Variovorax paradoxus EPS: one gene and its partner. The protein of the gene in region 1 binds, or shares a complex with, the protein of each later gene. Links are inferred from orthologs where the notes say so. Each region holds a gene or a part of one and is shown on either strand. Other genes may lie near its edges.

Region 1 (7,329 bases):
CACGCTGCGTGAACACGCTCGCGCAGGAGGTGTTGAACTCGATCAGCTTGCCGATGCCATCGACCATCGCGGGCGGCAGCACCAGCCAGCCGAGGCGCCATCCGGTCATGAGGAAACTCTTCGAGAAACTGTGCGTCACGACGAGCCGGTCGTCGGGTTTCGAGATGTCGAGAAAGCTCGGCGCGCAGCTGTTCGGCGTCGACTCGAAGTAGAGCCGCTCGTACACCTCGTCGGCGAGGATCCAGGTGCCGGTCTGGCGGCAGTGATCGAGCACGGCCTGCTGCTCGTCGCGCGTCATCGTCCAGCCGGTGGGGTTGTTGGGCGCGTTGACGATCAGGAGCTTCGTCTTCGGCGTGACCGCCGCGCGCAGCGCAGGCAAGTCGAGCGTCCACTGCCCTTGCACCGGCACCAGCGGCACCGTGCGTACGTGCGCCCCCATGATCGCCGGCTGCGCCGTGAGGTTCGGCCACACCGGCGTCACCGCGACCACGTCGTCGCCGGCCTCGACCAGCGCCTGCACCGCCAGCATCAGCGCGCTCACGCCGCCCGAAGTGACCGCGATGCGCGACGCATCGACCGCCGGATGCAGCGCGCTGGTGTAGCGCGCAATTGCCTCGCGCAACTCGGGCAAGCCGAGGTTGTGGGCATAGAAAGTTTCGCCGCGCTGCAGCGATTCGATGGCAGCCTGGCGGATCAGCTCCGGCGTGACCTCGTCGCTCTCGCCGAACCAGAAGGCCAGTACGTCGTCGCGGCCCAGACCAGCATTGGCGACCTCGCGGATCTTGGAGGCTTCGAGGTTGTGGATGGCTTCACGCATCTGCTGTTGTCCTGTTCATGAGGGTCGTTTCATCTTGCACGAAGTCGGCAGTTCGGCGCGCTCCGGGGCGATCGTCTTGATCACGCGGAAGCCATAGCCCGAGCCCTCGACATCGAACTGCACGCCGGGCTTGCCCTGCCGGTCCATCACGCCGACCACGAGCTGCTGCTGGAACTGGTGGTCCGCCGCGCGCATGCGGCCGCGCTGGCCGTACAGGCTCACGTCGGCCTGCTCCAGCGCGCGCGCCACCGCCACGGCATCGACGCTTCCGGCGCGCTCGACGGCCTGCGCGAGCGATTCGACCAGCAGTTGCATCCGCATGTGCACATAGTCGTCCGCGGGCTTCGGAAAGCGCGCACGGAACGCGCGGTAGAACGCCTCCGACTGCGCGGTCTGCACGTTCGGCAGCCAGTCGGCCACGGCCACCACACGGCCGATGCCTGCATCGCCGATGGCCGCCGGCGCGCCCAGCGCGTTGCCGTAGAAGGTATAGAAGCTGCCATTGAACCCGGCCTCGCGTGCCGCCTTCACGAGCAGCGTGAGGTCGTTGCCCCAGTTGCCGGTGAACACCGCCTGCGCGCCGCTCGCGAGGATCTTGGTGGCGTAGGGCGCGAAGTCCTTCACCTTGCCCATCGGGTGCAGTTCGTCGCCGACGATTTCCACATCGGGCCGCTGCACGCCGAGCTGCCGGCGCACCTCGCGCAGCACCGATTGGCCGAAGCTGTAGTCCTGCCCGATCAGGTAGGCGCGCTTGAGCGCGGCGTCGTCCTTCACCACGTCCATCAGCGCGGCCACGCGCATGTCGGCGTGCGCGTCGAAGCGAAAGTGCCAGAAGCTGCAGCGCTCGTTGGTGAGTACCGGATCGACCGCCGCGTAGTTCAGGAAGATCACGCGCCTTGCCGGGTCGCGCTCGTTGTTCTTGTCGATGGCATCGACCAGCGCCGCGGCGGTGGCCGACGAGTTGCCCTGCAGGACGATGCGCGCACCGTCGTCCATGGCCGCGCGCAATGCGGAGAGCGCTTCCTCGTTCTGGCCCTTGCTGTCGTAGCGGTCCAGCTGCAGCGGACGCGCACCGCCGGGCAGCTTCACGCCGCCGCGCGCGTTGACCCGCTCCACAGCCCACAGCAGGTTGCGGAACACCGCTTCGCCCGTGTTCGCGAAGGGCCCGCTCATGCTCTCGATCAACGCAAGGCGGATGGGCGCGGGCGGTACGGACGAGGTTTGCGCAAGCGCGGCGAAGGGGCTCGCGCATAGCGCCAGCGCCGCGAATTTCAAGGCCTGGCGGCGCCAAATAAAGGGGGGAGTCATCGTCTTGAAACGCGTGCGGCTGCGCCTAGATGAGGTGTCAAGCGGCACTCAGGATTGAATGGCCGCGCAGTGTAAGGGACACACATTCCTTGTCCCCATTGTGTTCATTCAGGAGCTTTTCATCATGTTTTTCGCACCCACCGTCCGCACCACCCGCTTCGTTCCCCGCTCGTACGACCGTGCCTTCGAGCGCTTCGTGAACGACGCCTTCGCCGCGCCCCGCCGCTCGCCGCTGGTGGAGCAGGACGACACGAGCTGGACGCTCTCGCTCGACGTGCCGGGCCTCTCGCGTGAAGACCTCGCGATCAGCCTCGAAGGCGCCGTGGTCCGCATCGACAGCAAGGCCGAAGCCAAGCGCCAGTTCAAGGCCGCCTACGAGCTGCCGCTGGACATCGATGCCGCAGCGAGCGAAGCCAAGCTGGAAAACGGCGTGCTCACGCTGAAGCTGGGCAAGCTGGTTCCGGTGAGCCAGGCGTCGCAACTGCAGATCAACTAAGGCGGCCAGGACCGGCCGTACGTACGGCCAGGCTTTGATGCGACGTGCCGCCCTGCCTTTGCAGGGCGGCACGCGTTGCTTTCTTTACACCGCCTCGGGCAGCGGCTGAGCCTCGGCGGTCAGCGAGGCCATCGGCCATCGCGGCTTGACGTCGAAGGCGTAGCGCTCGCTGGCCTGCGACAGGCCAGATTGAAGGCGCATCGCGGCGGCCATGGCGATCATGGCGCCGTTGTCGGTGCACAGGTGCAGCTCGGGGTAGTGCGCGCGCACCTTGCGCTTGGCGCACGCCGCATTCAGTTGCTCACGCAAATTCTTGTTCGCGCCCACCCCACCGGCCACCACCAGGCGCTTGAGCCCGGTCTGGTCGAGCGCGGTAAGCGACTTCTTCAGCAGCACCTCGACGATGGCCGCCTGCGTGGATGCAGCGAGATCGGCCTTGTTCGCCTCCAGCTGGTCGCCGAGCTTCTTGGCCTGCGTCAGCACCGCGGTCTTCAGGCCCGCAAATGAAAAATCGAGATCGCCGCTGTGCAGCAGCGGCCGCGGCAGCTTGAACGCCGTCGCGCTACCGCCTTCGGCCAGCTTCGCGAGCCACGGGCCGCCGGGATACGGCAGGCCCATGAGCTTGGCGCTCTTGTCGAAGGCCTCGCCCGCGGCATCGTCGATGGTTTCGCCGAGCAGCTCGTAGCGGCCCACGCCGTCGACCCGCATCAGCTGGGTGTGGCCACCCGACACCAGCAACGCGACGAACGGAAATTCCGGCGGATCGGCACTCAAAAACGGCGACAGCAGATGCCCTTCGAGGTGATGCACGCCCAGCACCGGCTTGCCGAGCGCCACGCCCAGCGCGCAAGCCACGCCTGCGCCCACGAGCAGCGCGCCTGCAAGGCCCGGCCCGCGCGTATAGGCCACCACGTCGATTTCTTTCAGCGAGCGCCCGGCCTCGGCCATCACGGCTTCAGTGAGCGGCAGCACGCGGCGGATGTGATCGCGACTGGCCAGTTCGGGCACCACGCCGCCGTAGGCCTGGTGCATTGCGATCTGGCTGTGCAGCGCGTGCGAAAGCAGCACCGGCAGCGCGTCGCCGTGCGACTCGACCAGCGCCACGCCGGTCTCGTCGCAGGATGATTCGATTCCCAACAAGAGCATGCGGCGAGTGTAGGTGGCGCCTGCAAGCGACGCCCGCAAAGGGGCAAGGCACGGATGTTGCAGCGACGGTGTGCGCCCCCTTCCCCACCCACCATGAAATCCGGCCTGCATTTCCTCATCGCCGCCCGCCAGTGCGAAATCGACGAGCTCGACCAGCTCGCGCGCACCAGCGAGCTGGTCGGCCTGATCGGCCGGCTGGTGCATGCGCTGCAGCGCGAGCGCGGCATGTCGAACGTGTTCCTCGCCTCGCACGGCCAGCGCTTTGCCGACCAGCGCGTTCCGCAGATCGCCGAATGCCAGGCGCTCGAGGAGGCGGTGCGCAACGGATTCGACCAGCTGGAAACCGAGGCCCGCCAACGTGCAAGCGCCGGCAACAGCGCGCGCCTGTTCAGCCGCATCGCCTGGGTGCTGCCGGGGCTGGACGCCCTGCCCGCGCTGCGCGCGCGCGTCGGCGCGCTGGAACTCGCACCGGCGCAATCGACCGCGGCCTTCGCCAAGCTCGTCGCCGGCCTGCTGGCCGTGGTGTTCGAGGCGGCCGACGGCGCCACCGACCCCGAGATCTCGCGCCTCCTGGTCGCGATGTTCAACTTCATGCAGGGCAAGGAGTTCGCGGGCCAGGAGCGCGCCTTCGGCGCCGCCACGCTGGCGCTGGGCCGCAGCAACGAGGCGCAGCGCGTGCAGTGGCTGCACCTCATCGAATCGCAGGAGCGCTGCTTTCACGTCTTCACCGATTTCTCGAGCGACGAGGTGCAGGTGCTGTGGCGCGAAAGCGAGGCCGACGCCACCATGGCCGAGCTCGAGCGCCTGCGCCGCATCGGCACCACGCTGGCCGCGGCGCCGGACGCGCAATACAGCCAGCTGAGCCAGGACTGGTTCGACTGCTGTACCCGCCGCATCGACGCGATGCGCAGGGTCGAAGACCGCCTCGCCGCCGACCTGCGCGCCCTCTGCAACCGCAAGACCGCGCAGGCGCGCACCGACCTGGAGGCCTACCAGCAACTGCTCGGCACGCTGGCACCGCAGTCCGGCGGCGCCCTGTTCTTCGACGATGCCGGCACCCAGGCCGTGGCGCCCGCCCCCTACGGCCGCGGGCTGGAGCGCTCGGTGCTCGACATGGTCCAGGAGCAGTCGCAGCGCCTGCAGGCCATGAGCGACGAGTTGCAGACCGTGCGCGCCTCGCTCAACGAGCGCAAGGTGGTCGAACGCGCCAAGGGCCTGCTGATGGCGCATCGGCGCCTGAGCGAGGACGAGGCCCACAAGATGCTGCGCCAGACCGCCATGAACCAGAAGCGCCGGCTGGTCGACGTGGCGGAGTCGATGCTCGCCATGGCCGACTACCTGCCGATGCCCGATGCCCGCGGGCCGCGCTGAAAGCGTTTCAACTTGGTGCAACGCACAAAAACGTGCTTTCGATGGCCGGTGAGACCCGGCGGCACTTCTCCCTGCACACACCGTGCGCTCGAGCTACTTTTTCGATAGCACCGCACATCCCACGATTACTGGCACGCAGTTTGCGTAGGTGAGTACATAAGACCTTCGTGGTCTTCAGGCAGGCGGCACCCAACGGCGGGTGTCTCCCACCGAACCGGACAAAGGCGTCCCCATCCCGCAAGGGCTCGTTCGCGAGCAGCCCCTGCGTGGTCGGGACGCCTTTTTTTGTTTTCGACTTTGCTTTTTTTGTTTGTTCGTTCTTCAACCGGAGCCCGCCCTCATGACCGACCTGCTGACAATCCGCCTCAGCCGCCGCCGCGTACTGCAAGCCGCCGCCATCGGCGCCGTGGGCATCGACCCCGCGCTGCGCGCCGCCGTCTGGGCCCAGGGCTCCGACAAGCCCGAAAAAGAAGAAGTGAAGATCGGCTTCATCCCGCTGACCGATTGCGCGAGCGTGGTGATGGCCTCGGTGCTGGGCATCGACAAGAAGTACGGCGTGAAGATCGTCCCCAGCAAGGAAGCCAGCTGGGCCGGCGTGCGCGACAAGCTCTCCAACGGCGACATCGACATGGCGCACGTGCTCTACGGGCTGGTCTACGGCATGCACCTGGGGCTGAGCGGCCCGAAGAAGGACATGGCCGTGCTCATGACCCTCAACAACAACGGCCAGGCGATCACGCTCTCGAAGAAGCTGGCCGACAAGGGCGCGGTCGATGCTCCCTCGCTCGCCAAGCTCATCGCCACCGAGAAGCGCGAATACACCTTCGCGCAGACCTTCCCCACCGGCACGCATGCGATGTGGCTCTACTGCTGGCTCGCCTCGGCCGGCATCGACCCGTTCAAGGACGTGAAGAACATCACCGTGCCGCCCCCGCAGATGGTGGCCAACATGCGCGTAGGCAACATGGACGGGTACTGCGTGGGCGAGCCCTGGGGGCAGCGCGCGATCATGGACGGCATCGGCATCACCGCCATCACCACGCAGGACATCTGGAAGGACCACCCCGAGAAGGTGCTCGGCTGCACCGCCGAGTTCACGAAGAAGTACCCCAACACCGCACGCGCCGTGACCGCCGCGATTCTCGAAGCCAGCAAGTGGATCGACACCGGCCTGCAGAACAAGAACAAGATGGCCGAGACCATCGCCGACAAGAGCTACGTCAACACCAGCGTGGACGCGATCAACCAGCGCATCCTGGGCCGCTACACCAATGGCCTCGGCAAGAGCTGGGACGACCCGAACCACATGAAGTTCTACAACGGCGGCGCGGTGAATTTCCCCTACCTCTCGGACGGCATGTGGTTCCTCACGCAGCACAAGCGCTGGGGCCTCTTGAAGGAGCATCCGGACTACCTGAAGGTGGCCACCGAGATCAACCGCATCGACATCTACAAGCAGGCCGCCGCCGCCACGCAGACGCCCGTGCCCAAGGACGTGATGCGCACCAGCAAGCTCTTCGACGGCTCCGTGTGGGACGGCAAGGACCCGAAGAAGTACGCCGAGTCTTTCAAGCTGCATGTCTGAGGAGAAACGCACCATGGTCAGCGCTGTATTTCATTCGCCGATGGACGCATCTCTCCCTCTCCCGCGTGCGGGAGAGGGCCGGGGTGAGGGCGTGCCCCGTATTGAGGCTGCCCCTCACCCCAACCCTTTCCCCAAAGGGGAGAGGGAGCAAAAACAACGCACGCCCATCGACCTGCGCGCCTTCTGGATGCGCGTGCTGCCGCCGCTCGCAGGCTTCGGCCTGCTGCTCTTGATCTGGGAGCTGGTCGCCATGAAGAGCACCACCGGCTTTCCCACACCGCTCGCCACCTGGCAGCAGGCGCTGACGGTGTTCAGCGATCCGTTCTACAGCAAGGGCCCGAACGACCAGGGCGTGGGCTGGAACGTGCTCTCGTCGCTGCAGCGCGTGGCGCTGGGCTTCGGCCTCGCGGCGCTGGTCGGCATTCCGGCGGGCTTCGCTATCGGACGCTTCGAGTTCCTCGCGCGCATGTTCAATCCGCTCATCAGCCTGATGCGCCCGGTGTCGCCGCTCGCGTGGCTGCCCATTGGCCTCCTGGTGTTCAAGGGCGCGAACCCGGCGGCTATCTGGACCATCTTCATCTGCTCGATCTGGCCGATGGTCATCAA
Region 2 (4,996 bases), 2.0 Mb from region 1 along the record:
CCGGTTCAGGCGGTACAGCCCGAGGAAGCCGATGACCACGAACGGCAGGTTGCTCAGCACGTCCATCGCATTCGGCAGCCCGTGCCAAGCCCGGTTGTCCGCGAAGACCGAGGCGAACGCCACGTCGGCAGCCGGCAGCACAGGGCCGAAGAAGGCGAGCAGCGTAAGCAGCGCGAAGGTGAAGAGCAGGGCGCGTTCACGGCGGCTGAAAGTGGGCAGGAGCATGGCGGACCTCGGTGGGTGGGTAACGAGCCGCGGAATTTAGTTGCCAGCCTCTCCGGCGGCATCGAGAATCGATACGAGGCACTATTTCACACCCAACGGTATCCTTTTCTAATACCCACCCAGCGCCCCGCACCCCTCATGAGCACCACCGTCGACCTCGTACTCGCCCTCAAGAACGAACTCAAGAACGCCCGCATGACCTACGCCGACCTGGCCCGGTCGCTCGACATGGCCGAATCCAGCGTCAAGCGGATGCTGGCCAAGAGCGACATGCCGCTGTCGCGCGTCGATGCCATCTGCCGGGCCCTGAAGATCGATTTCGCCGAACTCGCCCGCCGCGTGGCCGACGCCCAGCCGCTGCTCAAGGAACTGACGCAGGAGCAGGAAAAGGCGGTGGTCAAGGACAAGAAACTGCTGCTGGTGGCCATCAGCGTGCTGAGCCAGTGGACGCTGGAGCAGATCGTGACGGCCTACCGGATCAGCGAGGCCGAGTGCATCGGCTGCCTCGCGCAGCTGGACCGCATCGGCATCATCGAGCTGCGCCCGCTCAACCGGTATCGCCTGAAGCTCGCCAAGACCTTCCGCTGGCGGCCGCACGGACCGGTGATGGAGTTCTTCCGCGAGAACGTGGTGCTCGACTACTACCGCGGCGGCTTCGACGGCCCGGCCGAGGGCCTGCTGCTGGTGCACGGCTCGATCAGCCGCTCGCTGGCGCCGGCCTTCCTGGAGCGCCTGCAGCGCGTGGCGCAAGACTTCGCGCAGCAGCACCAGACCGACCAGAAGCTGTCGGCCAAGGACCGCGAGGGCTACACGCTGCTGCTGGGGATGCGGAACTGGGAGTTCGAGCTCTTCACCCGCCTCCGCCGAGCCTGAAAACGATGTCCGGACGCGGAGGCACGCCCCCGCACCGTTCGGGCCGAGCTTGTCGAAGCCTTGCGCGGCGCTTCGACAGGCTCAGCGTGAACGGCTGATCGGCCGCCTCAGGGCTTGGCGGCTTCGAGCGCGTCGCGGGTGGCGCGCGCGGCGTTCTTCGCCGCATCGGCGAAGTCTTCGCCCGACGAGGCGTAGATGATCGCCCGCGACGAATTCACGATGATCGGCGCATCGGCCCGCCAGCCGGCGCGCACGGTGGCGACCGCATCGCCGCCCTGGGCGCCGACGCCCGGAATCAGCAGCGGCACCGTCGGCGCCAGCTCGCGCACACGCTCGATTTCCGCCGGATAGGTCGCGCCCACCACGAGGCCGAGCTGACCGTTGAGGTTCCACGGCCCTTGTGCCAGCTTGGCGACATGTTCGTAGAGGAAGGGCTGGCCTTCGATGTCCGCCAGCCGCTGGCCTTGAAGATCGGAGCCGCCCGGGTTGCTGGTGCGGCACAAGAGGAACGCGCCCTTGCCCTCGTGCTTGAGGTAGGGCGCCACCGAGTCGAAGCCCATGAAGGGCGAGAGCGTCACCGCGTCGGCGCCGTAGCGTTCGAAAGCCTCGATGGCGTATTGCTCGGCGGTCGATCCGATGTCGCCGCGCTTGGCGTCGAGGATCACCGGCACGTGGGGCGCGTTGCGGCGCATATGCTCCATGAGTTTTTCGAGCTGGGCTTCGGCGCGGTGCGCGGCGAAGTAGGCGATCTGCGGCTTGAAGGCGATGACCAGGTCGGCCGTCGCGTCGACGATGCGCGCGCAGAAGTCATAGATGCTGCCGGCGTCGTCCTTGTATCCCCCGGGAAACCTGGCTGGCTCGGGATCGAGCCCCACGCAGAGCAACGAACCGTTTTTTTGCTGTGCGGCGGCCAGCTTGTCGAGAAAAGTCATGGGGGCCGATTTTAAGGACCCCATTTCGTCAGCCCTGCTTCGAGGGCGTTTGCTGTTCCGCGGCAAGGCACAGGTCGGCCCAGGCGCGCGCCTTGTCGGCGGGATTCCGCAGCAGGTACGCCGGGTGGTAGGTCGCCACCACCGGCACGCCATTGATCGACGCCAGCGGCACCGCGCGGCCGCGCAGCTTGCCCAGCGGATCGCCGCTCTGCATCAGGCTTTGCGCGGCCAGCGGGCCCATCGCCAGCACGACGCTCGGCGCCAGCGCAGCGGCGTGCTCCGCGAAGGCTTCGTCCATCTGGCGCGGGCTGCCGGGCTGGCCGGCGGCCACGCCGCGGTGCGTGCGCATGAGGTGCACCGGCGTCTTGCCGTCGTGCAGCTTCAGGGCGCGCAGCATGTTGTCGAGCAGCCGGCCGGCATCGCCCGAGAAAGGCTCGCCGTGGCGGCCGTCGGCCTCGGGGGGCATGTCGGCCACGACGAGCCAGCCGCCTTGCGGGGAAGCCGGGGCTTCGGCCGCGTCGGCATAAAGGCGGCAGGGCGCTTCGACGAGCACGGCGGCGCCTTGCGTTGGCGTCACCGCAGGGCGTGCAACCGGCGCGGGTGCCGCCACGGGCCTTGCGACAGGCGCAGGCGCTGGCGCGGCAACCGGCGCTTCCGCCACGTACCGCTCGGCGACAGGTTCCGGCGCCGCCGCGACCGCTTCTTCGGCGACCGGCGCAGCCTCGACCACTTCGGCCGCCTGAGGAACGGGCCACCAGACCTTCACCCCCATCTCGTCGAGCATCGCGCGCTGACGCGCATCGAGCTTCAGTGTCTGCACGGCGGTCATTACTTCAGGGCTCCCCAGGCGGAGCCTGTTTCGTTCAAACGCAAACTCATCACGACCGCGTCTTCGCGCTTGCCTTCGAACGCCGGGTAGTAGCCCTTGCGCACGCCGACGCTGCGAAAACCCTGGCGCGCGTAGATCTCCAGCGCGCGCCGGTTGCTCTCGCGCACCTCCAGCCAGAGCCACTGCGCGCCCTCGGCGCGCGACCAGCCGGTCAGCGCCTCCAGCATCAGCGGCGCCCAGCCCTGGCGCTGGAAGGCCGGCGCCACGGTGATGTTGAGCAGATGCACCTCGTCGACACCCTTCATGGCGACGAAATAGCCGATGAGCGTTTCGCCCAGGCTGGTGACCGGCGAGGTCACGCCCTCTGCGAGGCCAGGCGCCAGCAGGCACTGGCAGTGATAGCCGACGGCCATCGAATCGGTGAAGTTCGCGCGCGTCCAGGGGTGCGTGTAGGCCGTCTGCTCGACCGCGCAGACGGCCTCGATCCGCTCGATGGTGAGCGGCTCGAGGCGGGCTTCGACGGGCTGGAGGACAGCGCTCATGCGGTGGTGGGTGGCGTCACAGCGGCAGCAGCAGCCGCCTTGATGGCGGCGCGCTCCTCGGTGGTTTGCGCCACTTTATCGCGAACATAGAGCGGCCAGGCCTGTGCGGCTGGCACGATCCGCCCGGCCGCGAGCAGCGCGGGCGCCAGCCGCAGCATCGCGGTGGCGGTCGGCAGCACTTCGTGGCGGGCAGTGGCCGGCGCCAGGCGCGGGCCGTAGGCGGCGAAGGCATTGCCGGCGAGCGACCAGCCGGCGGGCACTTCGAGCGCCTCGGGCGCCAGCAGCAGCGGCTCGTCGTCCCCGCCGAGCGGGCCGGCCGCATCGAAGTCGTAGCGGGCGGCGTAGAGCTGGTCCATGCGCGCGTCGAGCACGGCGACCACCTGCCGGGCGCCGAAGGCGTGGCGCGCCTCCTCGGCCACGGCCAGCAGCGTGTCGACCGGCAGCAGCGGCACGTTGGCGCCGAAGGCCAGGCCCTGCGCCACCGAGCAGGCTGTGCGAAGACCCGTGAAAGAACCCGGCCCGCGGCCGAAGACGATGGCATCGAGATCGCCCAGCGCCAGCCCGGCATCGGCCAGCAATTGCTGGATCAGCGGCAGCAGCGTGGTCGAAGCCTGCGCACCGCCGGCGCCGCTGTGCGCGAGCAGTTGCTCGCCGTTCTGCACGGCCACCGACAGGTGCTCGGTGCTGGTGTCGAAGGCGAGGAGGCGGGACGCAGTGGGCATCCCCCGATTATCGAGGGCGCCCCGAGGCGATGTCCGCGCGGGGATGTATCAGCCGGCACCCGGATCGTCGCTGCGCAGGATCGCGAGCCCGGCCTTGCGCAGCGGAGCCAACGCCTTGGCGGGCGCGTCCGGCGATACCAGCAAGCTCGTCGCCGCGGTGACGGGGTTGATCACCCAGGCCGACGCCACGCCAAGCTTTTCGGACGAGGCCAGCACCACCGTCTCGGCGGACGCGGCCATCAGCGCGCGCTTGATCTCGGCCTCCTCGATGTCGCCGGTGGTCAGCCCGGCCTCGGCGTGCACGCCCGCGACGCCCATGAAGTACGTGTCGGCGTGGACCCGCGCAATCGCGCCCATGGCCGCGGCACCCACCGCCACCAGCGAATGCTTGAACAGGCGCCCGCCGATCAGCACCACTTCGAGCTGCGTGTGCGACACCAGCTCGATCGCAACCGAGGTGCTGTGCGTCACCACCGTGGCCTGCAGGTTCTTCGGCAGATGGCGCGCGAGCTGCACGGCCGTGGTGCCGCCGTCGATGAACACCACCTGCCCCGGCTTCACCAGGCGCGCGGCGGCGCGGCCGATGGCCACCTTCTCGTCGGGCGCGAGCTGCTGGCGGCTGGCGAAATCAGTGTCGGCCGGCGCAATGGGCAGCGCGCCGCCGTGCACGCGCTGCAACAGCCCTTCGGCCGCCAGCTCGCGCAGGTCGCGCCGGATGGTGTCTTCGGAGAGCGCGAGTTCTTCGCTGAGCGACTTGGCGACGACATTGCCGTCGCGCTGCAGGACCGAGAGGATGTGTTGCTTGCGCTGGCGGGTGAGCATCGGCCGATGGTAGCCGGGCTGCACGATTTCTGCACGAGTTTTCTTGTTATT

The links.
Region 2: the proteins of tsaD (region 1) and tsaB are in contact, whole or in part, in a solved structure (PDB 4WQ4), measured with the Escherichia coli proteins. The link is inferred for Variovorax paradoxus EPS from one-to-one orthologs.

The regions. Positions count from the first base shown.
Region 1 is NC_014931.1:4,349,701-4,357,029, forward strand. Bases 1,737-4,545 are described here. They hold tsaD (tRNA (adenosine(37)-N6)-threonylcarbamoyltransferase complex transferase subunit TsaD), read right to left. Parts: upstream 3,768-4,545; coding sequence 2,706-3,767; downstream 1,737-2,705. Other genes in these bases: VARPA_RS20125 (branched-chain amino acid ABC transporter substrate-binding protein), read right to left, coding at 1,737-2,125; VARPA_RS20130 (Hsp20/alpha crystallin family protein), read left to right, coding at 2,250-2,621; VARPA_RS20140 (nitrate regulatory protein), read left to right, coding at 3,861-4,545. In the rest of the region: VARPA_RS20120 (pyridoxal phosphate-dependent aminotransferase), read right to left, coding at 1-817; more of VARPA_RS20125, read right to left, coding at 833-1,736; more of VARPA_RS20140, read left to right, coding at 4,546-5,138; VARPA_RS20145 (CmpA/NrtA family ABC transporter substrate-binding protein), read left to right, coding at 5,479-6,723; ntrB (nitrate ABC transporter permease), read left to right, coding at 6,737-7,329.
Region 2 is NC_014931.1:6,306,405-6,311,400, forward strand. The notes cover bases 2,261-4,996. They hold tsaB (tRNA (adenosine(37)-N6)-threonylcarbamoyltransferase complex dimerization subunit type 1 TsaB), read right to left. Parts: upstream 4,124-4,996; coding sequence 3,398-4,123; downstream 2,261-3,397. Other genes in these bases: VARPA_RS28950 (uracil-DNA glycosylase family protein), read right to left, coding at 2,261-2,859; rimI (ribosomal protein S18-alanine N-acetyltransferase), read right to left, coding at 2,859-3,401; VARPA_RS28965 (DeoR/GlpR family DNA-binding transcription regulator), read right to left, coding at 4,172-4,945. In the rest of the region: VARPA_RS28935 (hypothetical protein), read right to left, coding at 1-225; VARPA_RS28940 (helix-turn-helix domain-containing protein), read left to right, coding at 364-1,098; pyrF (orotidine-5'-phosphate decarboxylase), read right to left, coding at 1,206-2,030; more of VARPA_RS28950, read right to left, coding at 2,059-2,260. UniProt on the Escherichia coli protein: Required for the formation of a threonylcarbamoyl group on adenosine at position 37 (t(6)A37) in tRNAs that read codons beginning with adenine.